Regions from separate parts of the Bradyrhizobium sp. HKCCYLRH1034 genome, predicted to be linked through region 4. Evidence: predicted binding sites of a transcription regulator. Region 4 holds the regulator's gene; each other region holds the start of a gene.
The links. The regulator PhoB, encoded in region 4, activates phosphate uptake and scavenging genes when phosphate is short. The targets are predictions, from matches to a motif close to TGTCATNNANCTGTCAT.
Positions count from the first base shown of each region.

Region 1 (7,644 bases), on a different contig from region 4:
CCGCAATCTGCGCACGGATATCGTCATCATGCACGATCGCGAGCATCGCCACCCCGTCCTTCTTCTTCGCCGCAATCAGGTCGACCACGACCGCACGGTTCGCCGCATCGAGCGACGCGGTCGGCTCATCGAGCAGCAGCACCGGGACATCGGAGATGAAGCCGCGAGCGATGTTGACCCGCTGCTGCTCGCCGCCCGAGAAGGTCGATGGCGGCAGCGACCACAGCCGCTCGGGAATGTTCAGCCGCCGCAGCAGTCCCCCCGCCCGCACCCTCGCATCGTCGCGCGGCAGGCCGGCCGCGAGCAGCGGCTCGGCAACGACATCGAGCGCAGGGACGCGCGGCACCGCGCGCAGGAACTGACTGACATAACCGATGGTCTGCCGCCTCGCATGGAGGACAAGGCGCGGCTCGGCGCCGGCGAGATCGGTCATCTCGCCGAGGTGCCGGACGCCGATGCGTCCGCCATCGCAACGGTAGTTGCCGAAGATCATCTTCAGGATCGACGACTTGCCGGCACCCGACGGTCCCGACAACACGACGCATTCGCCGGCCTTGACCTGGAACGACACGCCGCGCACCACGGGCAGCGATATGCCGCCCTGCAGATGCATGGTGAAGGTCTTCTCTGCATTCTCGACATCGATCATCACGGTCATCGCATTGGGCCCAATTGCATCATGGCGGCAGGATCGAGGACACGAGGAGCTGTGTGTACGGCTCGCGCGGATCGTCGAGCACCTGGTCGGTGAGGCCGGTCTCGATCACCCGCCCCTCCTTCATGACCATCACACGATGAGACAGCAACCGCGCCACGGCCAGATCGTGGGTCACGACGATGGCGGCGAGGCCGAGCTCGTTGACGAGGCTGCGCATCAGATCGAGCAGGCGCGCCTGCACGGACACGTCGAGTCCTCCGGTCGGCTCATCCATGAACACGAGCCTGGGCTCGGTCACGAGATTGCGCGCGATCTGCAGCCTCTGCCGCATGCCGCCGGAATAGGTCCGCGGCGCATCGTCGATGCGGGCAACGTCGATCTCCACGCGCGCGAGCCAGGACGAGGCGGTCTGCCTGATCCGACCGTAGTGATTCCAGCCGACCGCCATCAGCCGCTCGCCGACATTGGCGCCGGCGGAGACCGCCATGCGCAGGCCTTGCGTCGGGTCCTGATGGACATAGCCCCAATCGGTGCGGAACAGAAAACGGCGCTCCGCCTCGCCAAGGCCGGCAAGATCGCGCAGCACCCCGTCCCGCATCCGATAGGACACGCGGCCCAACGTCGGCGCCAGTTGCGCCGACAGCATCTGCAGGAGTGTCGATTTGCCCGAGCCGGACTCGCCGACGATGGCGAGCACCTCGCCGGGATAGAGCACGAAGGAGACGTCGCGGCAGGCTGCCAACCGGCCGTAGCTCTTCGCAAGCCCTTCCGCGACGAGCAGCGGCTGATCGGATGCGCTGATCATCTCAGCCATGGGCGCTCTCCTTGTGCGGGGCGGCGCTCTGCTCGCCACGATGTCCGGACGCCTGGCGGCCCTCGCAGTAATCGGTGTCGGAGCAGACGAACATGCGGCTGCCCTTGTCGTCGGTCACGATCTCGTCCAGGTAGGAATCCTCCGCGCCGCACAGCGCGCAGGGGGCATCGAACTTGTAGCGCGTGAACGGATGGTCCTCGAAATCCAGCGAGACGACCGGCGTATAGGGCGGAATGGCATAGATTCGCTTCTCGCGTCCCGCACCGAACAATTGCAGCGCCGGGCAATTGTCCATCTTGGGATTGTCGAACTTCGGCGTCGGCGACGGATCCATCACGTAGCGCGCATTGACCTTGACCGGATAGGCGTAGGACGTCGCGATGTGGCCGAAGCGTGCGATGTCCTCATAGAGCTTGACGTGCATCAGGCCATATTCGGCCAGCGCATGCATGCGGCGGGTCTCGGTCTCGCGCGGCTCGAGAAAGCGCAGCGGCTCCGGGATCGGCACCTGATAGACCAGCACCTGCCCCTCGTGAAGCGGCGCCTCGGGAATGCGATGCCGGGTCTGGATCACGCTCGCCTCTTCCGTCGACGTCGTGGTCGCGACGCCCGCGGTCTTGGCGAAGAATTTGCGGATCGAGATCGCATTTGTCGTATCGTCCGATCCCTGATCGATGACCTTGAGCACGTCGTCGGGACCGAGAATGGCGGCGGTGACCTGCACACCGCCGGTGCCCCAGCCATAGGGCATCGGCATCTCGCGGCTCGCGAACGGCACCTGATAGCCGGGAATCGCGATCGCCTTCAGGATGGCGCGACGGATCATCCGCTTGGTCTGCTCGTCGAGATAGGCGAAATTGTAGGTCGGCGCGCTCATTCCGCAGCTTCCTTCAATTCGGGAACGGCATTGGCCTCGGCGAATTCCTGGCGCAGCTTGCGCAGCAGGCCGAGCTCGGACTGGAAGTCGACATAGTGCGGCAGCTTCAGATGCTCGACGAACCCGGTCGCCTGCACGTTGTCGGAGTGCGACATCACGAACTCCTCATCCTGCGCCGGCGCGACCGTATCCTCGCCCAGCTCGCGTGCCCGCAAGGCGCGGTCGACCAGCGCCATCGACATCGTCTTGCGCTCGCTCTGCCCGAAGGCGAGACCGTAACCGCGCGTGAAGCACGGCGGCTCGGTTGCCGATCCCTTGAACTGGTTCACCATCTGGCATTCGGTCAGCTCGATCGATCCGAGCGGCACCGCGAACCCGACCTCCTCGGCCACGAACTCGACCTCGACTTCGCCGAAGCGGATTTCGCCGGCAAAGGGATGGTTGCGGCCGTAGCCGCGCTGGGTCGAGTAGCCGAGCGCGAGCAGAAAGCCCTCATCACCGCGTGCGAGATTCTGCAACCGCAGATCACGATCGGCGGGAAAGCCTAGGGGATCGCGGGTGAGATCGCCGACCGGCGCGCCAACATCGGCTTGCGGCGACGGCTCGATCAGCCCGTCCTGGCCGAGAATATCGGTGACACGTGGCGTCGGCGCATTCGGCGCCTCGGCACGGGCCGGCGGCTCCGGCTCGGCGGCGGCCGCCAACTGCGGATCGAGCAGCCGATGCGTATAGTCGAAGGTCGGCCCGAGCACCTGGCCGCCCGGAATGTCCTTGAAGGTCGACGAGACGCGCCGCTGCACCCGCATCGCACCGGTGTCGACCGGCTCGGTCGCACCGAAGCGCGGCAGGGTCGCGCGGAAGGCACGCACCAGGAAGATCGCCTCGATCAGATCACCGCGTGCCTGCTTGATTGCGAGCGACGCGAGCTCGCGGTCGTACAGCGAGCCCTCGGCCATCACGCGATCGACGGCAAGCCCCAACTGCTCGGAGATCTGCGCCAGCGAAAGTTCGGGCACATCGCGATCACCCCGGCGTTCATGCGCCAGCAGCCGGTGCGCGTTCTCGATGGCGCGCTCGCCACCCTTGACGGCAACATACATGCCTCACTCTCCTGCGGAAACGAGTCGGGTCGTTCGCGAGATGGCGACGATGGACGAGCCATCGACCAGCACCACATCGACACCACGCGGAAACAGCTTCTCATTGATCGACAGCCGCTCGAACAGATCGGCGGGCGCGACCGTTGCACGGAACGATGTCGCCCCGTCGATGCCTGGACCGCGCAGCTTGAACGCCGGCCCCTCGGACAAGCTCGGCACCTGCAGGATCAGCGTCGTCGAGCGATCAGGGTATTCAGCACTGCCGAGCGCGAATGAATTCAGATCAGGCAGCGCTTCGGGGTCCGCCGCCACCGCAAAGCAGGCGAGCGCGGCATCGGCGACGATCGGCGCCCCGGTGTGAAACTTGAGCCAGGCGCCGACCTCGGGCGTGCCGGCGAGCGGCGCATCGAGCCAGATCGGCGTATCGTGATCGAACAAGGTCAACGCGATCGCGGCAGCACCAGGCATCAACGACGACGGCCGGCCGACATCGCCCTCGACCTGCCGCACATTGCCCGGACGCGCCATGGCCTCCATGACGGTACGGAAGGTCGATTGCGCGGACAGGACATTGTCGGCGAAACCAGGCTGCAGATCGGAAGCGGCAGCAGCCATCAGCCTTCTCCTCGCACCATCGTATAGAAATCGACACGCGTGGCCGCAGCCTCCTCCGCTCGATGCTCCCGCGATGCGCGCATCAGCTCCTGCAGCGGCGCGACCACCTGAGTCTCGATCGATCGCGCATGGCTCGACGACTGGATCATCGCGTCACACAGCGCCATCAGACGCGCCTTGCCGGCGTCTCGTCCGAGCACATAGCCGAACCCGACCTCGCCGCTCTCCAGCCGTACCGCGGCGCGCGACACCGTCGCTTCGCCGACATTGAACGGCGCACCATCACCGCCGATCCGGCCCCGCAGCATCACGAGACCATTCTCCGCCGGACGCAGGTCGCGATACTCAGGCAGCGCCAGTCCGTCGAGCCTGGCGCGGATGTCCGCATGCGAGGCATGCGCCAATACCCGCATCGCCGTCCTGCGCCGGTCCTGCATCGCGGTCTCGCCTTCCATCTTCACCCCGAACTTGCTATCGCGAAGTTGTCTATGTTAATAGACAACTTCGTAACGAAGCGCCATGACTGTTTGATGACATGGGCGTGATTTTCAGGTCGTGCAGCGGAGAACCGCAGATGAGCATGCAGGGCGCCGACTCGGGCGTGGCACTGTGGCGCCGGGTGGCCGACGGCATCGAGCGCGACATCGCCGACGGCCGCTTCGCGGCCGGCACCCGCCTGCCCGGCGAGACCGAGATCGCCGAAACCTACCGCGTCAACCGTCATACGGTGCGTCGCGCGCTCGCGACCTTGGCCGAGCGCGGCCTCGTGCGCGCCGAGCGCGGCAGCGGCACTTATGTCGAAGCGCCTCGTCTGTCATATCCCCTGAGATCGCGAACCAGGTTCTCCGAGATCGTGGGCGCCGGCGGGCGCGAGCCGCGCGGACAGTTGATCGCAGCGTCCGAAGAGTCGGCGACGCGCGAACTCGCGCACGCGCTCCGACTGAAGACGGGGGCGCCGCTGGTCCGAATCGAGGCACTGCGTCTTGCCGACAAGACCCCCATCTGCGTCAGCACGTCCTGGCTGTCGTCCGAGCGATTTCCCGAGGCCGGCCACATCTTCGCATCGCTCCGCTCGATGACGGCGCTGCTTGCGCATTACGGCATTCGCGACTATCGCCGCGGCGCGACCAGGATCACGGCGGCCATCGCCGACGCGAGCGACGCCGCACGGCTCGACCTCGCGCTGGGCCGTCCGGTGCTGGTGGTCGACAGCACCGACATCGATGCCGATGGGACGCCGCTGGTCAGCAAGCGCTCGCGCTTCGCGGCGGAGCGCGTGACGTTCGAGGTCGAGAGCTAGACCAGACCCCGCCGCCTCGCTTCGTTCTTGCGCCCTCAGTCGATGAGCGTGCCGTCCTGATTGAAGAACGGATGCGGCCCGTCGAAATCCCCGATCGGCACCTGATGCGTGACGACCGTTCCAAATCCCGGTCCTGGAAACCAGGCATGAAGGTGAAAGGCCGGTGGCTCGATCCGGAAGGATGGCGGACGAAGCTCGGCCAGGTCGAGCGCGACGGCATGGTTCGGTGCCGGGCAGATCGTGCAGGGGATGCCCGCAAACCGGGTCAGCGTCGCGCGATGAACGTGACCGCACCCGATCAGTTGCACCCGCGGATGGCGCGTGAGGACGGCCGCGAGATCGTCGGCGTTGCGCAGGTTCTGCCGGTCCATGTGCCAGATGCCAGTGGCGAACGGCGGGTGGTGCAGAAACAGCAGGGCCGGCCTTTCGCTGGATCCGGACAGCGCGGCGTCGAGCCATTGCAGACTCGCTTCATCGAGCTCGCCATGCGGATGGCCGGGCACGCTGGAATCGAGCAGAAGCAGATCGAGATCGGCCAACTCTACGCACCGGTTCAGCGGACTGGTGGGTTGACCATGCAGAGCGCCCGGAAACGCCGCGCGCATCAGCTCGCGTGAATCGTGATTGCCGGGCACGGCGACGAATGGAGTTTCGAGCTCGGCGAGAAGATCCTTGAGATGATCGTACTCGGCCGGCGACGGCGTATCGACGAGATCGCCCGAGATCACCACCAGATCGAGCTTCGGCTCGAACCGGTTGAGCTCCGTGATGCAACGGGTCAACGCGCGCGCCGTATCGACGCGGCGGTAGGCGAGCCGGCCGGGCGCCTTGATGTGCAGGTCGGATATCTGGGCGATGACGACGGGGCTCTTGGTCATCAGCAGATCAGCCTTTCTCCGGCAACAGCCGAATGGAGTCCGTTGCAATCCGCAGGCCGATCCGCTCTCCCGCAGCGACCCTGATCGAATTCGGCGCGTCCACGGTCAGTGCAATTGAGGCGGCGTCGCGGACGATGATCCGCTGCCGGTCGCCGACAAAGCGGACGCTGTCGACGACGCCAGTCAGACTCGATGCCGCGGCATCGACGATCCCGATCGTTTCCGGCCGAACCATCGCCACCGCCAGGTTACGTGGACCGGGATCGGCGATCGGCTGCCGACCTCCCGGCAGAACGAGCTGGGCTCCGTCGATCGGCGCCTCGATGATGTTGGCCGCGCCGACGAACTCCGCGACGAATCGATCGGCGGGCGAGAAATAGATCTCGCGCGGCGTCCCGATCTGCGCGATGGCGCCCTTGCGCATCACGACGATGCGGTCGCCGAGCTCCATGGCTTCGGCCTGGTCATGCGTGACGTAGATCGCCGTGATGCCGAGCGTGCGCAACAAGCCGTTGAGCTCGCCGCGCAGGCGCTCTCGCAAGGCCGCATCGAGCGCGGTGAGCGGCTCGTCGAGCAGCAGCACGCTCGGCCGTATCGCGACCGCGCGCGCCAGCGCGACGCGCTGGCGCTGGCCGCCCGAGAGCTGATCGATTCGCCGATCTTCGAGGCCGGCGAGGTTGGTCAACGTGACCAGCTCTGCGACCCGCGCGGCGCGCTCCGGCTTGGGCACGCCGCGGATCTTGAGCCCGTAGCCGATATTGTCCGCGACGGTCATGTTGGGGAACAGCGCGTAGGATTGAAACACCATGCCGACATTGCGCTTCTCGATCGGCTGCCTCGTCAGATCCTTGCCGCCGAACAGCACGCGCCCGCCCGCATCGGGTGTTTCGAGCCCGGCCACGATCCGCAGCAGCGTGGTCTTGCCGCAGCCGGACGGCCCCAAAAGCACCAGCGTCTCGCTCTGCGCGATGTCGAGCGTGGCGCGCGCAAGCGCGCAGGTCCCATCGGCAAAGGTCTTGCCGCAATTCTCCACCTTGAGGGCGGCTCCATGCCGGGTCATCGTGCTCACCTCAGGCTTCCTCTCTCGCCGATCCATTGCATGGCCACCAGCAGCGGGATGATCATGACGAAGAAGATCAGCGTGTAGGCGGACGCGACCTCGAGCCGCATCGATGCGTAGCTATCGGCAAGGCCGACCGGCAGTGTCTTGGTCAGCGGCGTATGCAACATCCAGGTCAGGTTGAATTCTCCGAGGGATAGCGTCACCACCATGAGGCTGCCCGCCAGGATCCCCGGCGCGGCATTAGGAACGATGACATCGATGAAGCGGCGCCATGGCGCGGCTCCGACCGATGCGGCACCTTCGTCGAGCGACTTCACGTCGATCGTCGAGAACACCGCC
Region 1 is NZ_JBNPUW010000008.1:327,176-334,819, forward strand. It holds gene phnL (phosphonate C-P lyase system protein PhnL) at 1-658, opposite strand, end outside; gene phnK (phosphonate C-P lyase system protein PhnK) at 678-1,472, opposite strand; gene ACQR0W_RS21325 (alpha-D-ribose 1-methylphosphonate 5-phosphate C-P-lyase PhnJ) at 1,465-2,349, opposite strand; gene ACQR0W_RS21330 (carbon-phosphorus lyase complex subunit PhnI) at 2,346-3,449, opposite strand; gene phnH (phosphonate C-P lyase system protein PhnH) at 3,453-4,064, opposite strand; gene phnG (phosphonate C-P lyase system protein PhnG) at 4,064-4,519, opposite strand; gene phnF (phosphonate metabolism transcriptional regulator PhnF) at 4,639-5,364, shown strand; gene ACQR0W_RS21350 (phosphodiesterase) at 5,400-6,242, opposite strand; gene ACQR0W_RS21355 (ABC transporter ATP-binding protein) at 6,250-7,302, opposite strand; gene ACQR0W_RS21360 (ABC transporter permease) at 7,308-7,644, opposite strand, start outside.
Region 1: the regulator PhoB is predicted to act here: its motif matches at 4,584-4,600, upstream of phnF (phosphonate metabolism transcriptional regulator PhnF).

Region 2 (7,644 bases), on a different contig from region 4:
GAGCGCGTCCTTGTTCACGAACAGACCGAGCGTGCCGGAGTGGATCGTGGTCCAGTAGCCGTCCGCATCCTTCAGGCCGGCGGGGACCTGATCCCAGTTTGCGGGCTTGTAGGCCTCCAGCGCGTCCTGCGTCTTCGCCTTCATGCCGAAGGTGACGCCGAAATAGCCGATGTCGCCGACCGGATTGCTCTTCTCGGCGAGGATCTGCGCCAGCGCCTGGCCGGAGTTCTTGTTGTCGTGTGGAATGTCGTAGCCGAGATCGGTCTTGATCGCCTTGAGCATCGAGGCCCAGTCGGCCCATTCCGGCGGGCAGTTGTAGCAGATGACGTCCGCGGCTTTGGCCGGCTGCCATGATGCGGCAACACATAGCGCGAGCAGCGCGAGAACGAGGCGAGTAAGCTTCATGAAGACGGACTCCGTATGTCCTGGCATGGCAGCCAGTTCCGGAGCTTCCCCTAAAGGCGGCACATGAAGGATTTGCGACAGTCGGTGCAGCACACACAGCCGGCACTGCATCCTGATCGTTCGTAGGCGAACGATCGCAACCTTCGGATGCCGCGTTGTTCAAGCAATGGCGCGGCGGCCGATGATCGCAAAGCGCAGCTTGCCTGAGATCCAGTCGATCACAGCCACCGCCACGAGGATCATCAGGATCAGGAACGACACCTTCTGCCATTCCAGCACGCGGATCTGCTCCGCCAGCTGCAGCCCGATGCCTCCCGCGCCGACGATGCCGATGATCGTCGCCGAGCGCGTGTTGGATTCGATGAAGTAGAGCACCTGGCCGGCAATCACGGGAAGAACCTGCGGCAGAAGGCCGAAGCGGATCTCATGCAGCGGGCTGCCGCCGGCAGCGCGAACGCCCTCGACCTGCCGCCGGTCGGCGCTCTCCATCGCCTCCGAGAACAGCTTGCCGAGCGCTCCGAAATCCGAGACCGCAATCGCCAGCACTCCGGCGAACGGCCCGAGGCCGACGACATTGATCCAGACCAGCGCCCAGATCAGTGTGTCGACGCCACGAATGGTGTCGAACAGGCGACGCACCGGAAAACGGAAGATCGCCGACGGGATGATATTCCTGGCTGCAAGCAGGCTGACCGGAAGAGCGAACACGGCCGCCAAGGTGGTGCCGAGCACCGCGATCGAGAGCGTCTCGCCGAGCGCCTTGAGATAAATCGGAAGCGATGAGCCGGGATCCGGCGGCAGCATCATCCGCGCGATCCAGCCGAGCTGGCCGAGGCCGGACAGCATCCGCGACGGCGAGAAGTCGAGATCGACCAGACCGAAGACGAAGATCGCCACGGCCAACGCCAGCACGAGCGGCGTTGCAAGGCGTGCGGACAACGGCCGATTGAAGATCTGCGGATAGCGCTCGGCGAGCTGCTTCGGGTCGGGTGAGCCGGAGATACTCATGTGCGGGCCTCCGAGCCGAACAGGCGGCCGCGCAGCCAGCCGGTACCGATGTCGATCAGGAACACGGTGACCACGATCATGACAAGAATGGCGCTGACGTCGGAATAGTAGAACTTGCGGATCGCGACCACGAGCTCCTGGCCGATGCCGCCGGCACCGACGAAGCCCATCACGGACGCCTCGCGCACGTTGATCTCGAACCGCAGCAGCGTGTAGCTGGAGAAGCCGGCGATGACCTGAGGCAGCACGGCAAAGCGCATGCAGGACAGCCAGCTCGCGCCGGTGGCGCGCACGCCCTCGACCGGCTTCATGTCGGCGTTTTCGACGACCTCGGAGAACAGCTTGCCGAGCGCACCGCTCGAATGAAGGGCGATGGCGAGGACGCCCGGGATCGGCCCAAGCCCGAAAGCAATGACGAAGATCAGGGCGAACACGACGCTCGGAACGGTGCGGGCGAATTCAAGGAGCCGGCGCACCGTGAAGCGGATCCACGGCGCGGGCGAGGTGTTCTCGGCGGCGAAGAAGTTGAGACCGAATGCGACGAGCATTCCGGCCATCGTGCCGACGTAGCTGATCAGCAGCGTCTCTGCCAACAGCTTGAGCCACTTCCTGAAGCCCCAGAACCATTCGGGCAGATTGGTCCAGACCCGCTGCCCGTCGTCGAGCGTGAAGATGCGATCGAAGTAGCTGATGAAGTTGCCGAAGTAGGTATAGAACGTCCGCGGATTGACCTCGGCACCGATGGCCGCGGCGAAGAGCACCGCCAGGAATACCATGGCGGACAGGGCAAGACGCAAACGGCGGCGCGAAACGGCCCGCCGATAGGTCTCGTTCAGAGCCGCAAGCTGCTGGCTCGGAAGGATCGAAACGGCAACAGCCATCGGCTTCGTGCTGCTCTTGGTTCGGACGTGCGAGGGATTCTTCAACGGACGAGCCGGGCCCCACGAGACCCGGCTCACCATCGATGGATCGTCGATCAGGACGCCTTCTTGCGCAGGCTGTCGACGAATTTGATCAGGTCGATCGTGCCATCCCAGTCCTTCGTCGTGGCAGGGTGGAAGCCCTTCTTCTGGCCGTCGGAGAGACGGTCGAAGGCGGCCTTGTCCTTGATCGGCGCATCGAAGAAGGCCTTGGCGATCGCCGATTTCAGATCGGCCGGCAGGTCGGTGTTGTAGGCGTAGGGGCCGTTGATGATCGGCGCCGACTTGTGAATGATGCGGAAGTCGTCCTTCTTCATCGGCGAACCGTCAGCGTTCTTCAGCATGCCCTTGGTCAGCATCTGCGCCAGCGTCGAGTCGTTGTCGCTCGTCCATTGGTTGGCCGCGATGTCGACAGTCCCCTGCGACAGGGCCAGCACCGCGTTCTCGTGGCTGCCGGTGAAGACAACCTTGCCAAAATACGTCTCGGCGTCGGTCACGCCCATCTTGTTGAGCTCGAAGCGGGGCACGTTGTTGCCCGACGTTGAGTTCGGATCGACGAGGCCGAGATTCTTGCCCTTGAGGTCTTCGACCTTCCGGTACGGGCTGCTCGCCTTGACGAAGAACACCGAATAGTAGCCGGTGCTGCCGTCGGAGTTGATGTCGTTGGCGAAGGCATCGGTCTTGACCCCGGTGAGCCGGGCGCGGGCGAACGAGGCCGAACCGTAGCTCGCGATGTGGATGTTGCCGGCGCGCTGGCCTTCGATCACGGCCGCATAATCGTTGGCGATGCGCAGCGTCACCTTCACGCCCAGCTCTTTCGAGAGATAGTTCACGAAAGGCGTCCAGCGCTCGGTGACACCCGAGGCGTTCTCTGCCGGGACCACGGCGAAGGTCAGCTCAGGATACTTCGCCTTCCAGTCCTCGGCTGACGCCGAGGCCGTGAAAGCCAGCGCAGCGACGCCCGCCAGAACGATGCGACGATTGATCATAACATGCCCTCTTGTTGCAGTAAGTAACAGGTCTCGCCCCCGCGCCATGCGGAAGCTCGAGCTTGCAGAAATCCGCGTCTCAGGCCACGGCCGCTTCGCCGAGTACCGGCACCGTTGCCGCCGGTGCCGGATGGATCGAACCCATCACCTCGTCCGCCTCGAGATCGTAGAGTTCACGTGCGATCTGCGCCGTCAGCGCCGACGGCACGTCGTCGAACACGATCCGTCCGGTCGCCATGCCGATCAGGCGATCGCAATAGCTGCGCGCCAGATCGAGCGAATGCAGATTGCAGACGACGGTGATGCCGAAATGCTTGTTGATGCGCAGCAACGCGTCCATCACGATCTTGGTGTTACGGGGATCGAGCGAGGCGATCGGCTCGTCTGCGAGAATGATCTCGGGGTTCTGCACCATCGCGCGCGCGATCGCGACGCGCTGCTGCTGCCCGCCCGAGAGCTGATCGGCGCGCTGCGCGGCGAGGGAGGCCATGTCGAACTGCTCGAGCGCCGACAGCGCCATGGCGACATCCTCCGCTGGCCAGAGCTGCGCCAGCGAGCGCCACGACGGGATTTCGGCCAGTCGCCCCATCAGCACGTTCGTCAGCACGTCCAATCGGCCGACCAGATTGAACTGCTGGAAGATCATCGCCGAGCGCGCGCGCCACTGCCGCAGGTCACGGCCGCGCAGCGCCGTCACGTCGAGATCCTTGAAGAGGATGCGGCCGCCGCTCACCGGGCTCAGGCGATTGATGGACCGCAGCAGGGTCGACTTGCCGGCGCCGGAACGCCCGATCACGCCGACGAAGCTGCCCGGTGCAACAGAGAAGGATGCATTGTCGACTGCGGCTTTCATGCCAAAACGGCACGTCAGGCCATCCACCACCAGCATTGAATTCTCCAGACGCCTCGCTTTGGCCTATCGCTAACGTCTGGATTCTACAGTTATGTGACAGCGACACTGCGGCGCCACATCCGTCCACACGCTGGCCGCAGTCATGCAGATGTCACGCCTCTGTCATAAGGGAGATCCAACACCCTCACAGGCGTAGAGACAGGACGCGAGATGGCCGGCAAGTCGCTTTCGATTGAACCTACCGTTGACCCTTCGGCCAAGCTCCAGGACGTGACGCTCGGCGCCTATTGCGAGATAGGCGCCCGCACCATCCTGCAGGAGGTGACGATGGGCGACTACTCCTATGTGGTCAACGATTCCCAGATCACCTACACGAGGATCGGGAAGTTCTGCTCGATCGCGGCGATGACCCGGATCAATCCGGGCAACCACCCGATGCAGCGGGCGACGCAGGCCCATTTCACCTATCGCGCCAGCGCCTATTTCCCAGGAGAGCCGGACGATGCGGAGTTCTTCGCCTGGCGGAGAGAGCATCATGTCCAGATCGGACACGATGTCTGGATCGGCCATGGCGCGATCGTGCTGCCGGGCCGCAACATCGGCACCGGCGCGGTCGTGGCGGCCGGCGCCATCGTCACCAAGGACGTTGCGGCCTATACCATCGTCGCCGGCAATCCGGCGCGCCCGATCAAGCGCCGGTTTCCGCGCGAGGTCGAGCAGCGGCTGCTGGATCTGGCGTGGTGGGATTGGAATCACGAGGCGCTGCGCGCGGCGCTGCCGGATTTCCGCAAGCTCGCGATCACCGCGTTTCTCGACAAATACGAGGCTGCCCTCGACGCACGCGTCTCGGTGCGGCAGAGTGCCGCCCCATGACCGATATCTCCATCTCGCGAGGCCGCTGCCTCGTCGATACCGACTTCGTCGACACCTCCTTGATCATATCCGGCGGCGTGATCGCCGGCATCGGGACACCGGGACGCCGGTCGGGTCTCGAACTCGATGCGGAGGGGCTCACCGTGCTTCCCGGCATCGTCGACATTCATGGTGATGCGTTCGAGCGCCAGATGATGCCGCGCGCCGGGGTCGATTTCCCGACAGACGTTGCGCTGATCGACAGCGACCGCCAGGCCATCAGCAATGGCATCACCACGGTCTTTCACGCGACGACCTGGTCATGGGAGCCGGGCCTGCGCAGCGCCGACAATGCGCGGCGCCTGCTCGAATCGATCGAAGCGCTGCGCCCGCGGCTCGCAGCCGACACGCGCTTTCATCTGCGTCACGAGACCTTCAATCTCGACGATGAGGAGGAGATCGGCCGGTGGCTCGCCGACCGGCGCGTTGACCTGTTCGCCTTCAACGATCACATGGATTCGACGGTGGCGAGTCTGGACAAGCCGCACAAGCGCCAGCGCATGGTCGACCGCACCGGCCTGCCCGGCGCGGAGTTCGACCGGTTGGTCGCGCGCATCGCCGCTCGCGCCGACGCCGTTCCGGCCTCGATCGCGCGGCTGGCCGAGATCGCACGCAAGGCTGGTGTCCGCATGCTGTCGCATGACGACAACAGCCCGGCCATGCGCAAGGCGTTTCGCAGCCAGGGAGTGACCATCGCAGAGTTTCCGGTCAATGAGGAGACCGCGCGCGAGGCCGCTCAAGGGGACGACGCGATCGTATTCGGCGCGCCCAACGTCGTCCGTGGCGGCAGCCATACCGGGTGGACGAAGGCCAGCGACATGATCGCCAAGGGCCTCTGCTCGGTGCTGGCCTCCGACTACTACTATCCAGCGCCGCTGCTGGCAGCGTACCGGCTTGCGGCCGACGGCGTTCTTCCGCTGGCGCGCGCCTGGGATCTGATCTCGGGCAGCCCTGCACGCGCAGCCGGGCTGGCGGACCGCGGCACGCTCGCCGAGGGCCGCCGCGCCGATATCATTCTGGTCGACGACCGCGTGCCGTTGCGCCCCCATGTCGTCGCCGTGATCGCGTCCGGCCGGCTGGTCTATCTCACCGAGACCGACCGGCTGAACGCCCGGCCGGCGCGTGCCATGGCGGCGGAGTAGCGAACCATGGCCAATCTTCTGCGCTATGCGATCTATTATGCTCCACCAGCGACGGCGGATCTGGCGGAATTCGGCGCGAGCCTGCTCGGATACGACGCGTGGAGCGGCGATGACCGCAGCTTTCCGAGCGAGATCGTCCGCGCGCTTCCAGACTGGGCTGAGCTGACCGCAGACCCGCGCAAATACGGCTTTCACGCGACCTTGAAGGCTCCGTTCGAGCTGTCGGATGCGGAGAACGAAGCCGCGCTCCGCAGCGCCTGTGCCGCGTTCGCGGCCACGCCGCGAGCCGTCCCGGCCATCTGTCCGATCGTGGACGCGATCAGCGGCTTCATCGCGATGATCCCCGGCGAGCCGTCGCCGGCGCTGCAACAGCTCGCGGCCGATTGTGTCCAGGCCTTTGAGCCATTTCGCGCTCCGATGACGGCCGACGACCGTGCTCGGCGCAAGCCGGATCTGCTGACACCACGGCAGCGCGATCATCTCGATCGTTGGGGTTATCCCTATGTCATGGAGGATTTCCGCTTCCACATGACGCTGACCTGCCGGCTGTCCGACGAACGGCGCCGGCCGATCCTGATGATGCTGCAGGAGAGATTCGCGGCACTGTCACTGACAAAGCTCCGGATCGACAGGATTGTGCTGTTCCGCCAGGCCAATGCCCACGAACGTTTCCGCATCATCGGAGACTGGCCGCTCACGGCCGTCCAGGGGGGATAGCGGCGTCAGCTCGGCATGGCTGCATAGTGCGGCGGCGCCTCGCGGCCGAAGACCGAGAGTGGCGGCGAGATGTCGGCGCGCTCCCGCGGCAGGGCTCCCCATCCTGCCGCGAGCGCGGCTGAGGTCGCGAGAAATCGTCGATCGATCGACAGGCTCGCGCTTGCATTTGGTGCCGAGACAGTTTCGCTCATGGTGATGAACTCCTCCCAGGCCGATGAAAATCTGCGAGGAGACTATGGTCAGGTCATCGCGCAGCAAGGCGAAATAACAGACGCGATCTGCTGAAAAGCTGACAACACTGTGCGCCGTGCGACACCTTGCACCGTGCCGCGCCGTGATCTGCCGACGGCTTGTCGCCTTCATGCCGCTTAGCGAGTCGCCGTGGTCAAACGTGCATCGCGACGAAGGCGATAATGTCAATTTTGCCACTTCGGCCGCACAAAGAAATTGCACGTCGGGCGTCGTCGAGACCGTCAACACGACGTCGCATGGCGCTTCGACCAAGCGGATATCAACCTCATTTTGCCGTGGCGACGACGCGCGCGCTCCGGCTGTCGTCGCTCGATGTCCGATCGCAATGTCACGAAGCCGACGCTCCAAGCCAGCTCCATCCAAAAGCTCCCCATCGCCACGGCCTCGCACTCGCAGCATGTTGCCGCCACGTGTCGGGTTTTCGACAATCCACTGATACTAAAAAC
Region 2 is NZ_JBNPUW010000008.1:336,744-344,387, forward strand. It holds gene ACQR0W_RS21370 (ABC transporter substrate-binding protein) at 1-405, opposite strand, end outside; gene phnE (phosphonate ABC transporter, permease protein PhnE) at 565-1,413, opposite strand; gene phnE (phosphonate ABC transporter, permease protein PhnE) at 1,410-2,294, opposite strand; gene phnD (phosphonate ABC transporter substrate-binding protein) at 2,390-3,322, opposite strand; gene phnC (phosphonate ABC transporter ATP-binding protein) at 3,402-4,211, opposite strand; gene ACQR0W_RS21395 (DapH/DapD/GlmU-related protein) at 4,386-5,048, shown strand; gene ACQR0W_RS21400 (alpha-D-ribose 1-methylphosphonate 5-triphosphate diphosphatase) at 5,045-6,229, shown strand; gene ACQR0W_RS21405 (DUF1045 domain-containing protein) at 6,236-6,946, shown strand; gene ACQR0W_RS21410 (hypothetical protein) at 6,952-7,137, opposite strand.
Region 2: the regulator PhoB is predicted to act here: its motif matches at 4,325-4,341, upstream of phnC (phosphonate ABC transporter ATP-binding protein).

Region 3 (7,644 bases), on a different contig from region 4:
GCCCCGTCACCATCGCCGGGCGTGATCACACCACCGACATCGCCCTGCTCCGCTTCCAAGGCAAGGATGTCGCGGCCGCCTCGCTTGCCGGCGGCGTGCCGCCGCTCGGCGCTCTGGCCATCCTCGTCGCCGCCGATCAGGGCAAGCCGGCCGCGGCGTTGGCGATGGTCTCGCAATCGGCAGGCGCCTGGCGCAGCCTGCGCGGCGGCGACATCGATGCGCGCATCGAGCTCGACACCAGGCTGCGGCACAGCGCCGAAGGCGGTCTCGTGCTCGACGCTGCGGGCCACGCGATCGGCATGGCCGTGCGCGGCCCGCGCCGGACGCTCGTGATACCCGCGGCCACGATCGAACGGGTCGCCAGCAAGCTCGAGACGCATGGTCGCATCGCTCGCGGCTATCTCGGTGCCGGCCTGCAGCCGGTCCGGCTCGACGATGGACTCGGTGCGATGATCATGAGCCTCGACAAAAGCGGCCCGGCCGCGGCCGCCGGCCTGCGCCAGGGTGACGTCATCACCGCTCTCAACAAGGAGCCGTTCAGGGGCATGCGCGCGATGATGCGCGAACTCGGTCCGGACAGCGTCGGCGCCGTCGTCGAGGTCGCAGCGCTGCGTGCCGGCGAGCCGGTGCAGTTCGCCCTGACCATCGGCGAGAGGCCGGCGTGAGCGAGAAGGCGCGCGCGCCGATCAGGATCGCGATCGCGGTCGATGATGCCGAGCTGGCCGACCGGCTGGCGGCGCTGCTCGGCGATGTCACGGGCCTGACGCTGGTCGCGCCCGGCGAGAGCGCCGACGTCGCCGTCGCGCCGTTGCATGGCAGTGATGAGGCGCGCAGCGGCGACGACAGGATCGACGGCCAGGCGATCGATGATTTTCAGCTCACCGCGCGCGAGCGCGACGTCCTGGCGCTGATGGCCGAGGGCTGCTCCAACAAGGAGATCGCGCGCAGCCTCGGCATCTCCGTACATACGGCGAAGTTCCACGTCGGCTCGCTGCTCGACAAGCTCGATGCAACGGGCCGGACCGATGCGGTGGCGCATGCGGCGCGGCGCGGGATCATCGAGCTGTGAGACCGCAGGCCGGCGCGGCGCGCTTCACGTCCTCGCGGCGAGCTACTTCCGCAAGCCGCTCATCACGCGGGGCAGCAGCGATGCGGCCAGCATGCGATAGCCCTCCGGGGTCAGATGCACACCGTCGACCTGATGCGGCAGGCCACGGAACATGCCGTTCTCGACCATCACGACCTTGATGCGGCGCTGCGCGGCCTTGGCCAACATGGCGCTGATGCTGCTGGCGCGCTGGTCGCCGACCCCTTTGCGGGCGTCGTTACCGCCGGGCTGCAGCACCAGCACGCGGGTTGATCCATCGACCGCGCTGTCGAAGCGGGACAGCATCCCGGCTGTGGTATCACCGTTGATGCCGGCGTTGGCGACGCTGACCCGAACGCCCTTGCCGTGGAGCATGGCCTCGAGCTGGGCCGGAAAATCCTCGCCGCGATTGACGCCCTTGCCATAGGTGTTGCTGGCGCCCAGCGCGACCACCTCGGCGGCGTCTGCCGCTCCGATCGCCGCGAACGCCAAGCCACACACAGCTAACAGTGCCACCATCTGGCGCCGGACAAGGCGGCCCAAAGATCCCGCTGGCATTTTCTTTTCCCCCCCGCTTGGTGTGAGAGGAAGCGTAGCTCACCAGTCGTCTGGTGAAAAGCGCGCGGCGCTACGGGTCTCATCACGCAGCATGCGCCAAGTCGACTGTGGAAGAGTCCTGTTTCTCTCTACGCGTCATTCCGGGGCGCCCGCAGGGCGAGCCCGGAATCCATTGAGCGACAGAACAAGAGGCAAAATGGATTCCGGGCTCATCGCTTCGCGATGCCCCGGAATGACCGGAGAGCAGCAGCGTCAGGCCTTCTTCTTCACGTCCTTGACGTTGGAGAACACGATGCCTTCGGCGCGTTCCTTGGTGTAGCCGAGATAGAACTCGTTCTTGGCCAGGAACACCGGATCGCCGTCGACGTCGTCGGCGACGCCGGAATTGTTGGCGGCGATGAACGCCTCGAGCTTCTTCTTGTCGTCGCACGAGATCCAGCGCGCCAGCGAGAACTCGGAGATCTCGAATTCGACCGGCAGCGAGTACTCGGCATCGAGCCGCGCCTTGAGCACGTCGAGCTGCAGCGGTCCCACCACGCCGACCAGCGCCGGCGCACCGTCACGCGGGCGGAACACCTGCACGACGCCCTCCTCCGACATCTGCTGCAAGGCTTCCTTCAGCTTCTTGGCCTTCATCGCATCGGTGAGGCGGACGCGGCGGACGATTTCCGGGGCAAAGCTCGGCACGCCGACGAAGGTGAGATCCTCGCCCTCGGTCAGGGTGTCGCCGATGCGCAAGCTGCCATGGTTGGGAATGCCGACGACGTCGCCGGCGAAAGCTTCGTCCGCCACCGAGCGGTCCTGGGCGAAGAAGAATTGCGGGCTCGACAGCGGCATGGTCTTGCCGGTGCGTACCAGCTTCGCCTTCATGCCGCGGTTGAGCTTGCCCGAGCACAGCCGCGCGAACGCGATGCGGTCGCGGTGGTTGGGGTCCATATTCGCCTGGATCTTGAACACGAAGGCGCTCATGCGCGGCTCGGCGGCGTCGACCTTGCGCAGGTTCGACTCCTGCGCGCGCGGCGACGGCGCGTAGCGGCCGAGGCCTTCGAGCAGATCGCCGACGCCGAAATTGCGCAGCGCGCTGCCGAAATAGACCGGCGTCAGGTGGCCCTCGCGGAATGCCTCCAGGTCGAACGGCTTGCAGGCTTCCTTGACCAGCTCCAGCTCGTCGGTGATCTGACTCATGTCGAGATTGGCGTTGATCTTGCCGAGCTCGGCGATGTCGATTTGCTGCGCCGCGCCGGTCTTGGCGCCGCCGCCTTCGAGCAGACGCACGCCGCCGTCGCGGATGTCATAGGTGCCGATGAAGTCGCGGCCGCGCCCCACGGGCCAGGTCATCGGCGTGGTGTCGAGCGCCAAAGTCTTCTCGATCTCGTCCAGCAGATCGAAGGTGTCGCGGCTCTCGCGGTCCATCTTGTTGATGAAGGTGATGATCGGGATGTCGCGGAGGCGGCAGACCTCGAACAGCTTGCGCGTGCGCGCCTCAATGCCCTTGGCGGCGTCGATCACCATGACGGCCGAGTCGACCGCGGTCAGCGTGCGATAGGTGTCTTCGGAAAAGTCCTCGTGGCCCGGCGTGTCCAGCAGGTTGAACACCAGCCCTTCGAACTCGAAGGTCATCACCGAGGTGACGACCGAGATGCCGCGCTCGCGCTCGATCTTCATCCAGTCCGAGCGGGTGTTGCGGCGCTCGCCCTTGGCCTTGACCTGACCGGCGAGGTTGATGGCGCCGCCGAACAGCAGCAGCTTCTCGGTCAGCGTCGTCTTGCCGGCGTCCGGGTGCGAGATGATGGCGAAGGTGCGCCGGCGCGCGACCTCATCGGAGAGCGCGGAGCGGGACGGCTGTTCGGTCGTCAAACTTGTATCGGACATGAGGCGGCGGACGTCGTTTCGGGGCCAGAGAGCGGGCGATTTGATGGGAAAGGCGCGGGATCACGGCCGCCGCGCGCCCTCCATATAGGCGTTTTGCACCGCAACTCCAACCGGCGAGTTGCCCCTCGCCCGCCCCGGATCAGTGCCGGAGCACCGACACCAGCCAGAACGTCAGCGCCGAGACGATGGCCGAGGCCGGAATCGTGAAGATCCAGGCGTAGACGATCGATCCGGCCACGTTCCAGCGCACCGCGGAGGCGCGGCGGGCGGCGCCGACGCCGACGATCGCGCCGGTGATGGTGTGGGTGGTCGACACCGGCACGCCGAGGAACGTCGCCAGGAACAGCGTGATGGCGCCGCCGGTCTCGGCGCAGAAGCCCTGCATCGGGTTGAGCTTGGTGATGCGCAGGCCCATGGTGCGGACGATGCGCCAGCCGCCCATCAGGGTGCCAAGCGCCATCGCGGCCTGGCACGACAGCACGACCCAGAACGGCACCGTGAACTGCTCGCCGAGACGGCCCTGCGAGTACAACAGCACGGCGATGATGCCCATCGTCTTCTGCGCGTCGTTGCCGCCATGGCCGAGCGAATAGAGCGAGGCCGAGGCGAATTGCAGGATGCGGAAGGCGCGGTCGACCGCGAACGGCGTCGAGCGTACCGAGGCCCAGGACACGATCGCGACCAGGATCATCGCCAGCACCAGCCCGACCAGCGGCGACAGCACGATCGCGAGCACGGTCTTGGACAGGCCGCTCCACACGGTGGCCGAGATGCCGGCCTTGGCGACCCCTGCCCCGACCAGCCCGCCGATCAGCGCATGCGAGCTCGACGACGGAATGCCGGCGGCCCAGGTGACCAGGTTCCAGACGATGGCGCCGACCAGGGCAGCGAAGATCACCTGCGCGTCGACGATGGCGGGATCGATGATGCCGGTGCCGATGGTCTGGGCGACGTGGAGGCCGAACACGCCAAACGCCACGAAATTGAAGAATGCGGCCCAGAACACCGCATATTGCGGCCGCAGCACGCGGGTCGAAACGATGGTCGCGATCGAGTTGGCGGCGTCGTGCAGGCCGTTGAGGAAATCGAAGGCGAGTGCGACGGCGATGAGGCCGACCAGGATCGGAAGGCCGAGTTGAGCGTCCACGGCGCGGCCCTACCCTAGACCTGTTCGATCATGATCGAATTGATCTCGTTGGCGACGTCGTCGAAGCGGTCGGCGACCTTCTCCAGATGGTCATAGATCTCGGCGCCGACGATGAAATCCATCGTGTTGGCGTTGCGGTGCTTGAGGAACAGCTCCTTCAGCCCGATGTCGTGGAGATCGTCGACCCGTCCCTCGAGCTTGGTCATCTCCTCGGTGATCGCGGTGATCATCGGCACGTTCTGACCGATCGCCTGCAACAGCGGCAACGCCTTTCCGATCAGGTTGGCGCAGTCGACCAGCAAGGTGCCCATCTCGCGCATGGTCGGCTCGAACTCCTTGACCTCGAACAGCACCACGGCCTTGGCGGTCTGCTGCATCTGGTCGATGGCGTCGTCCATCGAGGTGATCAGGTTCTTGATGTCGCCGCGGTCGAATGGGGTGATGAAAGTGCGGCGGACAGCGGTCAGCACTTCGCGGGTGATGTTGTCGGCCTCGTTCTCGAGCTGGCTGACGCGCTGGCAATGCCTGAGGATGTCGTCGCCGCCCTGCAGCATGTCCTGCAGCGCATGGGCGCCTTGAATCACCACCTTGTTGTGGCGGGCGAACAAATCGAAAAACCGCTCCTCCCGCGGGAGGACGGCGCGAAACCAGTGCAGCATGGGACGAGATCCATCCATTCCGAAACGGGCCAGGGCCGGCCCGTCACAGAACTGTCATACTCCGGATCGCGCACCAGCAGAAGCGGTGGCCGGATCATCCACCGCTTTCTGCCCTTTCGACGATCTCTTTTCAGATCAATGACTTAGAGGGATCGCTTGAACAGATGGGCGATTTCCCCGACGACGCCGCGGCGGAAGGTGAGCACGCAGGCGACGAAGATCACGCCCTGGATCACCGTCACCCACTGGCCGAAGCCGGACAGATATTGCTGCATGCCGACGATCACGAACGCGCCGACGACGGGGCCGAACACGGTGCCGAGCCCACCGACCAGGGTCATGAGCACGATCTGGCCGGACATCCCGACCTCGACGTCGGTCAGCGAGGCATTCTGGGCGACGAACACCTTCAGCGCACCGGCGAGGCCCGCCAGCGTCCCCGACAGGATGAAGGCGAGCAGCTTGTAATGGTCGGTCTTGTAGCCCAGCGAGATCGCGCGCTGCTCGTTCTCACGGATCGATTTCAGCACCTCGCCGAACGGCGAGTTGATGGTGCGGAAGATCAGCAGGAAGCCGGCGAGGAAGCCGACCAGCACGACGTAATAGAGCACCGTCGGCTTGGACAGGTCGAGGATGCCGAACATCCGGCCCTGCGGAATGCCCTGGATGCCGTCCTCGCCATGGGTGAACGGCGCCTGCAGATAGATGAAGTACAGGAGCTGCGACAGCGCCAGGGTGATCATCGCGAAATAGATGCCCTGGCGTCGGATCGAGATGTAGCCGGTGATCACCGACAGGACGAACGATCCGGCGACGCCCGTCAGGATGCCGAGCTCGGGCGGCAGCCCCCACACCTTCAGCGCGTGGGCACTGCAATAGCCGGCCGTTCCCAGGAACATCGCATGGCCGAACGACAGCAGGCCGCCATAGCCGATCAGGAGGTTGAAGGCGCAGGCCAGCAGCGCGAAGCACAGCGCCTGCATGACGAAGAACGGGTAGAGCCCGGTCCACGGCACGATCGCCAGCAGCGCTGTCATGATGACGAACACGATCATCTCATCGCGCATCGCGCGCGGGGTGATCGGCAGGGTTGCGTCGGTGATGGATGTCATGTCAGGCCGCCCGTCCGGTCAGACCCGTCGGCTTCACCAGCAGCACCAGGACCATCAGAACGAAGACCACGGTGTTGGAAGCCTCGGGATAGAAATATTTGGTCAGTCCCTCGATCACGCCGAGCAGGAAGCCGGTGATGATCGAGCCCATGATCGAACCCATGCCGCCGATCACGACCACCGCGAACACCACGATGATGATGTGCTCGCCCATCAGCGGCCGCACCTGGTTGATCGGCGCCGACAACACGCCGGCCAGCGCCGCGAGCCCGACGCCGAGGCCGTAGGTCAGCGTGATCATGCGCGGCACGTTGATGCCGAACGCCCGCACCAAGGTCGGATTCTCGGTGGCGGCGCGCAGGTAGGCGCCGAGCCGGGTCCGCTCGATCAGGAACCAGGTCGCTAGACAGACGACCAGGGAGAATATGACGACCCAGCCGCGATAGACCGGCAGATACATGAAGCCGAGGTTCATGCCGCCGCGGAGCTGATCCGGGATCGCATAAGGCAGGCCGGACGAGCCGAAGAAGTTCTGGAACACGCCCTGGATGATCAGCGCCAATCCGAACGTCAGCAGCAGTCCGTAGAGATGGTCGAGCCCGGCAATCCATTGCAGCATGGTGCGCTCGAGGACCATGCCGAAGATGCCGACGATGATCGGCGCCAGGAGCAGCGCCCACCAATAATTGATGCCGCCGAGGTTCAGCAGAAAATAGGCGCAGAACGCGCCCATCATGTAGAGCGCGCCATGGGCGAAATTGATGATGTTGAGCATGCCGAAGATGACGGCAAGCCCGAGACTGAGCAGCGCGTAGAACGAGCCGTTGATCAGTCCGACCAGGAGCTGTGCGTAGAGGGCCTGCATCGTCTTGTTTCTGTTTTCTCTCGGCGTTTCCCAGAAGATGGCGGCCCCGGCGACGTTCAGCCGCCGGAGCCACAGCGGTTCATTTCTTCAACAAGGCGCACGCGCTCTTGTCGAGCGGCGTGAAGGCCTGGTCGCCCGGTACCGAGCCGACCAGCTTGTAGAGATCCCACGGGCCCTTGGACTCCGAGGGCTTCTTGACCTCGAACAGATAGGCGGTGTGGATGGTGCGGCCGTTCGGCTGGATCTCGCCCTTGCCGAACAGCGCATCGTCGGTCGGGATCGACTTCATCTTGTCGACGATCTTGACGCCGTCATGCGGGTTCTCGCCGAGCGCCTCCAGCGCC
Region 3 is NZ_JBNPUW010000004.1:132,591-140,234, reverse strand. It holds gene ACQR0W_RS10875 (S1C family serine protease) at 1-665, shown strand, start outside; gene ACQR0W_RS10870 (response regulator transcription factor) at 662-1,069, shown strand; gene ACQR0W_RS10865 (GDSL-type esterase/lipase family protein) at 1,112-1,588, opposite strand; gene ACQR0W_RS10860 (peptide chain release factor 3) at 1,898-3,517, opposite strand; gene ACQR0W_RS10855 (inorganic phosphate transporter) at 3,657-4,664, opposite strand; gene ACQR0W_RS10850 (DUF47 domain-containing protein) at 4,679-5,323, opposite strand; gene ACQR0W_RS10845 (branched-chain amino acid ABC transporter permease) at 5,467-6,435, opposite strand; gene ACQR0W_RS10840 (branched-chain amino acid ABC transporter permease) at 6,437-7,300, opposite strand; gene ACQR0W_RS10835 (ABC transporter substrate-binding protein) at 7,380-7,644, opposite strand, start outside.
Region 3: the regulator PhoB is predicted to act here: its motif matches at 5,365-5,381, upstream of ACQR0W_RS10850 (DUF47 domain-containing protein).

Region 4 (7,644 bases):
CCGCCGCCGTTCCACGAGCGCTGATTGCAGTCGCCGACCGCTTGCGTCGCGCGGCAGCCGAGATGCTCCATCAGGCAGCCGCGCTCCGACATCGTCTCCGCGCTCGCCTTGAACTCGTAGAACTCGTTGCGCGAGCAGCCGTGATGCGCCAGGTGATTGGCGATGAAGGTCGGACGGCCGACTGCGTCGAGGCCGTCTGCCGACAGATCGCCCGAGGTGAGCGCCAGCAGGCTTTCCATCATCCAACCCGGATGCGGCGCACAGCCTGCGACGTTGATCACCGGCAGCCCGCGTTTCGAGCGGAAGCCCGCGCCGAGCGCGCCGCCGATGTCGCTGCCCTCGAACTGCAATCCGACCGCATCGGTCGGGTTGATGCCGGCAGCAGGAATGCCGCCATAGGCGGCGCAACTGCCGACGGCAACGACGTAGTCGGCCAGCGGCGCCAGATCGAGCAGCCAGTGATAGATCGAGCGGTTGGTGCCGGCGAGCATGTTGAAGCGGCCGGTCAGGCCAGGTCCGCGCGCCACCGAGCCTTCGAGCACCAGCAGATCGAGCCGCTCGCGACCGTCGCGGATCGCCTCCAACAGCTCCAGGACCTCGTCCCCTGTCTGCTCGCTGACGGAGGGATGCCACACCAGATCGATGCCGGATTGGCGCAATTCGTCGAACCAGCCGGACGCGCCGCTTTCCAGGATCGACATGGTGCAGCCGCCGCAGCTCGCACCCTGCAGCCATAGCATCCTGATCGTTCCCTCAGAGCCGACCATCATAAGGCCCCGCTCCTAGCCCGTCTTAAGCGTTCCGCTTCGTATCACCGGCGGGTTTAGCGCCCCCGCATGAACACTGGCAAGCGCTTCCCCGGGCATAGCCTCGGAACCGCGCTGGCTGCGACCGAGCAGCATGGCGATCGCCCAGATCAGTCCGAACAGGCCAATCGCGACGATCCCGAGATTGGCGACATCGTCGCCCAGCGCGGTGGCGACCCTCGTCCATCCCCCGGTCAGGCCAAGCCGCGGCGCCAACAGCGTGATCGCCTCGAAGCCGCCGATCACCAGCGCGATCGCGACAGAGGCGCCGGTGATCACGAGGTTATAGCGCAGCTTGCGTGCGGGATCGGTCAGCGCCCAGCGATAGGCGCCGACCATCAGCATGCTGTCGGCGGTGTCGACGGTGGCCATCGCCGCCGCGAACAGCGCCGGAAACACCAGCACGTGCGCAAGACTCGCGCCGCGCGCGGCCTCGGTCGCCGACAGGCTGAGAAGCCCGATCTCGCTCGCAGTGTCGAAGCCGAGACCGAACAGGAAACCGAGCGGATACATGTGCCAGGCGCGTCCCACCAGGCGGAGCACGGGGCGCAGCAGGCGGATGAGGATGCCCCGTCCGGGGCTTCCGGCGGTTTCCATCTCGGACTGCGGCTGTGCGGCGCGGCGCCAGAGGTTCACGAACAGAATGAGGTTCGCCAACGCGATCAGCAGCAGGAAGCCGGCCGACACCGACGTGCCGATGACGCCGCCGATCGCCCTGATCGCGCTCTCTTCATCCAGGAGGTCGGCGCCGGCGATGAGGCTCACGACGATGGTGGCGATGACGACGACGCTGGAATGGCCGAGCGCAAAATACAGGCCGGCGGCGCGCGGGGCGCTACCGTCCTGCACCAGCTTCCGCACGACGTTGTCGATCGCCGCGATGTGATCCGCATCGACCGCATGGCGCAGTCCGAGCAGCCAGGCCAGCATCGCGGTGCCGACGATGGCGGGCCGGTCGGCGTAGAGCGCGAACGCCCAGGCCCAGGCGAGCGCGTTGGCGGCGACCAGCCCGCCGACGAGCGCAACGTTGCGGCCGGGCTGCGATCGCCACCACAGCAGCCGAGGGGCACGAGGATGATCAATTTGAACAATCGTCATACTCGGACTATAGCAAGAGCCAGGCCAGTTCGGTAAAGCCCCCCGCTGCAGGCAAAAGCTGCAGGAAAACGTGGGCGGCCCTTCCCGGATTGCCCTCTCGCTTGGCAACCCGCTATCCAGTCACGCACAGATCATGACCAGCGGCGGGACATCTTCTTCTCTCGCCCCTCCTTCGCTCACCGCGCCGAGGCACTCTGTGCCGCGATCTCGCGCCGCACGACCGCCTCGAACTGGCTCGCGGGGGCGGCGAACATCAGCCGGGTCTCCTCGTGGAACGCCGAGAAGATGCCGACCACGGCCGGCTGTCCGCCGACTTCGGCCATGATGGGGGAGCCCGAATAGCCGAAATTGGCGAGGCAATGCACCGTCAGCAGCATCCCGTCCTTGGTCATGCCGGCGCTGCAATTGCGCTGGCCGGTCGGCGAATAGCGCCGCTCCTGGCCATAGCCGATCTCGGAGATGGTTCCGGCCGTGGTCGCAGCCTGCAATTCCTCGCGCGTCAGCGCCCTGACCTCAACCGGCTTCGACGGCAGCGCGTCCTTCAGCACGATCAGCGCCCAATCGGCGGGCGAGCGGTCGAGCGACCACCTGTCGTGCCGGGTCGGGACGAAATCAGGCGCCACGATCAGCTTGTCGGCGACCGACGATGCCGCCGGCGTGCCCCTGTTCATGCCGGCCAGGAAGCGGACGTTGCCGGGGCTGACCTGCGCCACGCCGTTGAACACGCAATGCGCCGCGGTGAGCACGACGCGCGGCGCGACCAGCGTGCCGGTGCACCAGCCGCCGGTCGAGTATTGCGCGACGGTGACGACGCCGATCGACGACGCCGGCCACGAGGTGGGATCGACGACCTCGCCGATGTGGCGGTCGAGCCCGAGCAGTTGCTCCGGACGCGGAGCGGCGATGCCGGCCTCCGCCGATTCCGGCTTCGGCCGCCAGGCCGCAATGGCACTCTGAGCCTGGACGCGCTGCGGCTCGGTCAACTTGACCCGCTGCACGTCGCGGCCGGCCGATCGCACGCCGCTACGGCCCGCCATCACCAGCCAGGCATAGCCCTGCACGACGTCCTGTTTCACACCGCGGCCGTCGAGCAGCATCAGGCCGAGCATGTATTGGGACTGGGCGAAGCCCTGCGCCGCGGCGCGGCTGAACCAGCGGCCGGCTTCGCCGTAATTGCTCGCAACACCTTCGCCATTGACGTAGGCGATGCCGAGATAGTGCTGCGCGACGGCGAGCCCCTGATCGGCGGCCTTGCGGTACCACGCCAGCGCCTCGGCGGGGTTGCGCGGTTGGCCCCAGCCGAAGGCGTGCATGAAGCCGACGTCGAACTGCGCCCGCGCATCGCCCTTGGCGGCCAGCGGCAGCAGCCGTCGCATCGCCGCCGCATGCTGCCCGTTGCCTGCCGCCGCGACCGCGTCTTCGAGCTCGGCGGCCGTGGCGCCCGCCGCGCCGCCGAGCAGCACGGCAAGAGATATGATGATGGTCTTGATCAAGGGCGTCCGCTGGGACCGAAACATCGTGACGGGCCACGAAGCAGACACGATCAAGACGGCGGCGGCGTGGCGGAAAGCGGACCGCGATCTCCTCAATCGGGCCGCCTCGCGTCTCACACCTGCTGCGTCCTCACGCCCGATCGCCCCTTACACCTGCTCGCTCTTGGCGAAGCGATCATCGAGCGCATAACCGGCGCCGCGCACGGTGCGGATCGGGTCCTGCTCGCGGCCGGGATTGAGCAGCTTGCGCAGGCGGCCGATATGGACGTCGACGGTGCGCTCGTCGATGTAGATGTCGCGGCCCCAGACACTGTCGAGCAGCTGCTCGCGGCTGAACACGCGGCCGGGATGCTCCAGGAAGAACTCGAGCAGGCGGTATTCGGTCGGGCCGAGATCGATCGGCCTACCAGAGCGCGCCACGCGGCGCTTCTCGCGGTCGAGCTCGATGTCGCCATAGGACAGCACGGTCGCCAGCCGCTCCGGACTCGCCCGCCGCAGCAGGCCTTTCACCCGCGCCAGAAGCTCCGGCACCGAGAACGGCTTGACGATGTAGTCGTCGGCGCCGGTCGCGAGGCCGCGCACGCGCTCGCTCTCCTCGCCGCGTGCGGTGAGCATGATGATCGGCAACTGCCGGGTCTCGGTCCGCGCCCGCAGGCGGCGGCACAGCTCGATGCCGGACAGGCCCGGCAGCATCCAGTCGAGCACGACGAGATCGGGAACACGCTCCTTCAAGCGCGTGTCGGCTTCGTCGCCGCGCGCCACGGTCTCGACCTCGTAGCCTTCGGCCTCGAGGTTGTAGCGCAGCAGCGTCGTCAGCGCCTCCTCGTCCTCCACCACCAGAATTCGGGCGCCCATGTCTGAACCGTCTCTCTCAGTTGCCGGGGATCGTCGATGCGAAGCTCGTCATGTCGCCCTTCGGGCGCTTGTCCATGATCTGCTGGCCTTCGATCATATAGAACACCGTCTCGGCGATGTTGGTCGCATGATCGCCGATGCGCTCGATGTTCTTGGCGCAGAACATCAGGTGGATGCAGAACGAAATGTTGCGCGGATCCTCCATCATGTAGGTCAGGAGCTCGCGGAACAGCGAGGTGCAGATGGCATCGACTTCCTCATCGCCCTTCCACACCGTCATCGCCGCCGGCAAATCGTGCGCGGCATAGGCGTCCAGCACCGTCTTGACCTGCGACTGCACGAGATCGGTCATGTGCTCGAGCCCGCGGATCAGCTTCAGCGGATGGAAGTCGCTCTCCAGCGCCGCGACGCGCTTGCCGATGTTCTTGGCGAGGTCGCCGATGCGCTCCAGATCGGTCGCCACGCGCATCGCGCCGACGATCTCACGCAGGTCGACCGCCATCGGCTGTCGCCGGGCGATGGTAAGAACGGCGCGCTCCTCGATGATGCGTTGCAGCTTGTCGACCTCGGCGTCGGTGGCGACCACCTTCTGGCCGAGCGCGATGTCGCGCCGCACCAGCGCATCGACGGAATCGACGATCAGCCGCTCGGCGAGGCCGCCCATCTCCGATACCAGACGGGTGAGGTCCTGCAGATCGCTGTCGAACGCCTTGGCGGTATGTTCACTGGCCATGATGATCTCCTGAAGACAATGTCGTCGGCGTCAGCCGAACCGGCCGGTGATGTAATCCTGGGTCCGCCGATCACTCGGCGAGGTGAAGATCTTGCTGGTGTCGTCGAACTCGATCAGCTCGCCGAGATACATGAAGGCGGTCTTGTCGGAGACGCGCGCCGCCTGCTGCATGTTATGCGTCACGATGGCGATCGTATAGTTTTCGGCGAGTTCCTGGATCAGCTCCTCGACCTTGGCGGTCGAGATCGGATCGAGCGCCGAGCACGGCTCGTCGAACAGGATCACCTCCGGCCGGACCGCCACGGTACGCGCGATGCACAGCCGCTGCTGCTGGCCGCCTGACAGCGACAGGCCCGAAGCGTTGAGCTTGTCCTTGACCTCGTTCCACAGCGCGCCGCCGCGCAGCGCCTTCTCGACCCGGTCGTCCATCTCCGACTTGGAGATCTTCTCATAGAGCCGGATGCCGAAGGCGATGTTCTCGTAGATTGTCATCGGGAACGGCGTCGGCTTCTGGAACACCATGCCGACCCGGGCACGCAGCAGGTTCAGATCGAGCTTGGGATCGAGGATGTTGGTGTTGTCGAGCATCAGCTGCCCGGTCGCCCGCTGCCCCGGATAGAGATCGTACATCCGGTTGAAGATGCGCAGCAGCGTGGACTTGCCGCAGCCGGACGGGCCGATGAACGCGGTGACGCGGTTGGTGCCCAGCGACAGGTTGATGTTCTTCAGCGCATGATGGTCGCCGTAGTAGAAGTTGAGGTTGCGCGCGGTCACCTTGGCCGGCGCATCCGGAAGCGCCTTGCCGTGAAGAGCGTGATTGGGCTGACTGACGGAGACGGACAGTTCGGTCATTTGGTGTTCCTCTCGGCGCCGAGAATGCGTGCACCGATGTTCAGGGCGAGCACGGCCAGAGTGATGAGAAGGGCTCCGCTCCAGGCCAGTTGTTTCCAGTAGGCATAAGGGCTCTGGACGAAATTGTTGATGGTGACGGGCAGGTTCGCCATCGTCTTGGAAAGGTTGAGGCTCCAGAACTGGTTCGACAGCGCGGTGAACAGCAGAGGCGCGGTCTCGCCGGCGACGCGGGCGGTCGCCAGCAGCACGCCGGTGATGAGGCCCGAGCGCGCCGCCCGATAGGCGATGCGGCGGATCACCAGCGAGCGCGGCAGGCCGAGCGCAGACGCCGCCTCGCGCAGCGGGTTGGGCACGAGCAGCAGCATGTCCTCGGTGGTGCGCAGCACCACCGGGATCACGATGACCGCCAATGCAAGGGAACCCGCGAGTGCCGAGAAGCCGCCCATCGGCACCACGACCGCACCATAGATGAACAGGCCGATGATGATCGAGGGCGCCGACAGCAGGATGTCGTTGATGAAGCGGATCACCGAGGTCAGGCGGTCGTTGCGGCCGTATTCGGCGAGATAGGTGCCGGCGAACAGGCCGAGCGGCGCGCCGATGCCGACGCCGATGATCGTCATGATCAAGGAGCCGACGATGGCGTTGCGCAGGCCGCCTTCGCTGGAGCCGGGCGGTGGCGTGTCGGCGGCAAAAACCTGCAGGCTGAGGCCGGCGAGTCCGTTATAGAACAGCGTGAACAGGATCAGCGCCAGCCAGGTGACGCCGAACATCGCGGCGGCAACGCAGAGGCCGCGGATCACGATGTCTCTGCGGCGCCGGCGCGCATAGATCGGATTGACCGGCGCATCGAGTGTAAGCGTGTCAGCGCTGGACATGGCTTATTTTCCCGCCTTGGCTTCGAGCCGCATGAGCATCAGCCGCGCGCTCGCCAGCACGAAAAACGTGAGCACGAACAGCAGCAGGCCGAGCAGGATCAGGCTCGACTGGTGCAGCCCGTCGCTCTCCTGGAATTCGGAGGCGATGGCGGCCGAGATCGTGGTGCCCGGTGCGAAGATCGAGGATGAGATACGGAACGAGTTGCCGATGATGAAGGTCACCGCCATCGTTTCGCCGAGCGCACGCCCCAGCGCCAGCATGACGCCGCCGATCACGCCGACACGGGTGTAGGGAATGACGACGCTGCGCACGACCTCCCAGGTGGTGCAGCCGACCCCGTAGGCGGCTTCCTTCAGCACCGGCGGGACCGTCTTGAACACGTCGACCGAGATCGAGGTGATGAACGGCAGCACCATGATCGCCAGGATCAGCGAGGCGTTGAACAGGCTGAGATAGGACGGCGGACCGGCGAAGATGTCCTGCAGCACGGGGATGCCGGCGCAGAGATTGATCATGAACGGCTGGAACGTATAGGCCAGGAACGGCCCCAGCACGAAGAAGCCCCACATGCCGTAGATGATCGAAGGAATGCCGGCGAGCAGCTCGATGGCAAGTCCGATCGGACGGCGCAGCCATTGCGGGCACAGCTCGGTGAGGAAGATCGCAATGCCCAGACCGACCGGAATGGCGATCAGCATCGCGATGAAGGACGTGACCAAGGTGCCGTAGATCGGGCCGAGCGCGCCGAGCACCGGCGGATCGGCCGACGGCGCCCAGCGCCGCGTCCACAGGAATTCGAAGCCATATTCTCTCATGGCCGGCCATGCGCCGACGATGAGCGACAGGATGATGCCGCCCAGGATCAACAGGACGGAGATCGCGGACAGCCGCGTGATCCAATAGAAGGTCACGTCGCCGAGCTTGAAGG
Region 4 is NZ_JBNPUW010000009.1:314,236-321,879, forward strand. It holds gene ACQR0W_RS22970 (HupU protein) at 1-767, opposite strand, end outside; gene ACQR0W_RS22975 (HoxN/HupN/NixA family nickel/cobalt transporter) at 783-1,904, opposite strand; gene ACQR0W_RS22980 (trypsin-like serine protease) at 2,081-3,397, opposite strand; gene phoB (phosphate regulon transcriptional regulator PhoB) at 3,545-4,252, opposite strand; gene phoU (phosphate signaling complex protein PhoU) at 4,269-4,985, opposite strand; gene pstB (phosphate ABC transporter ATP-binding protein PstB) at 5,016-5,837, opposite strand; gene pstA (phosphate ABC transporter permease PstA) at 5,834-6,715, opposite strand; gene pstC (phosphate ABC transporter permease subunit PstC) at 6,719-7,644, opposite strand, start outside.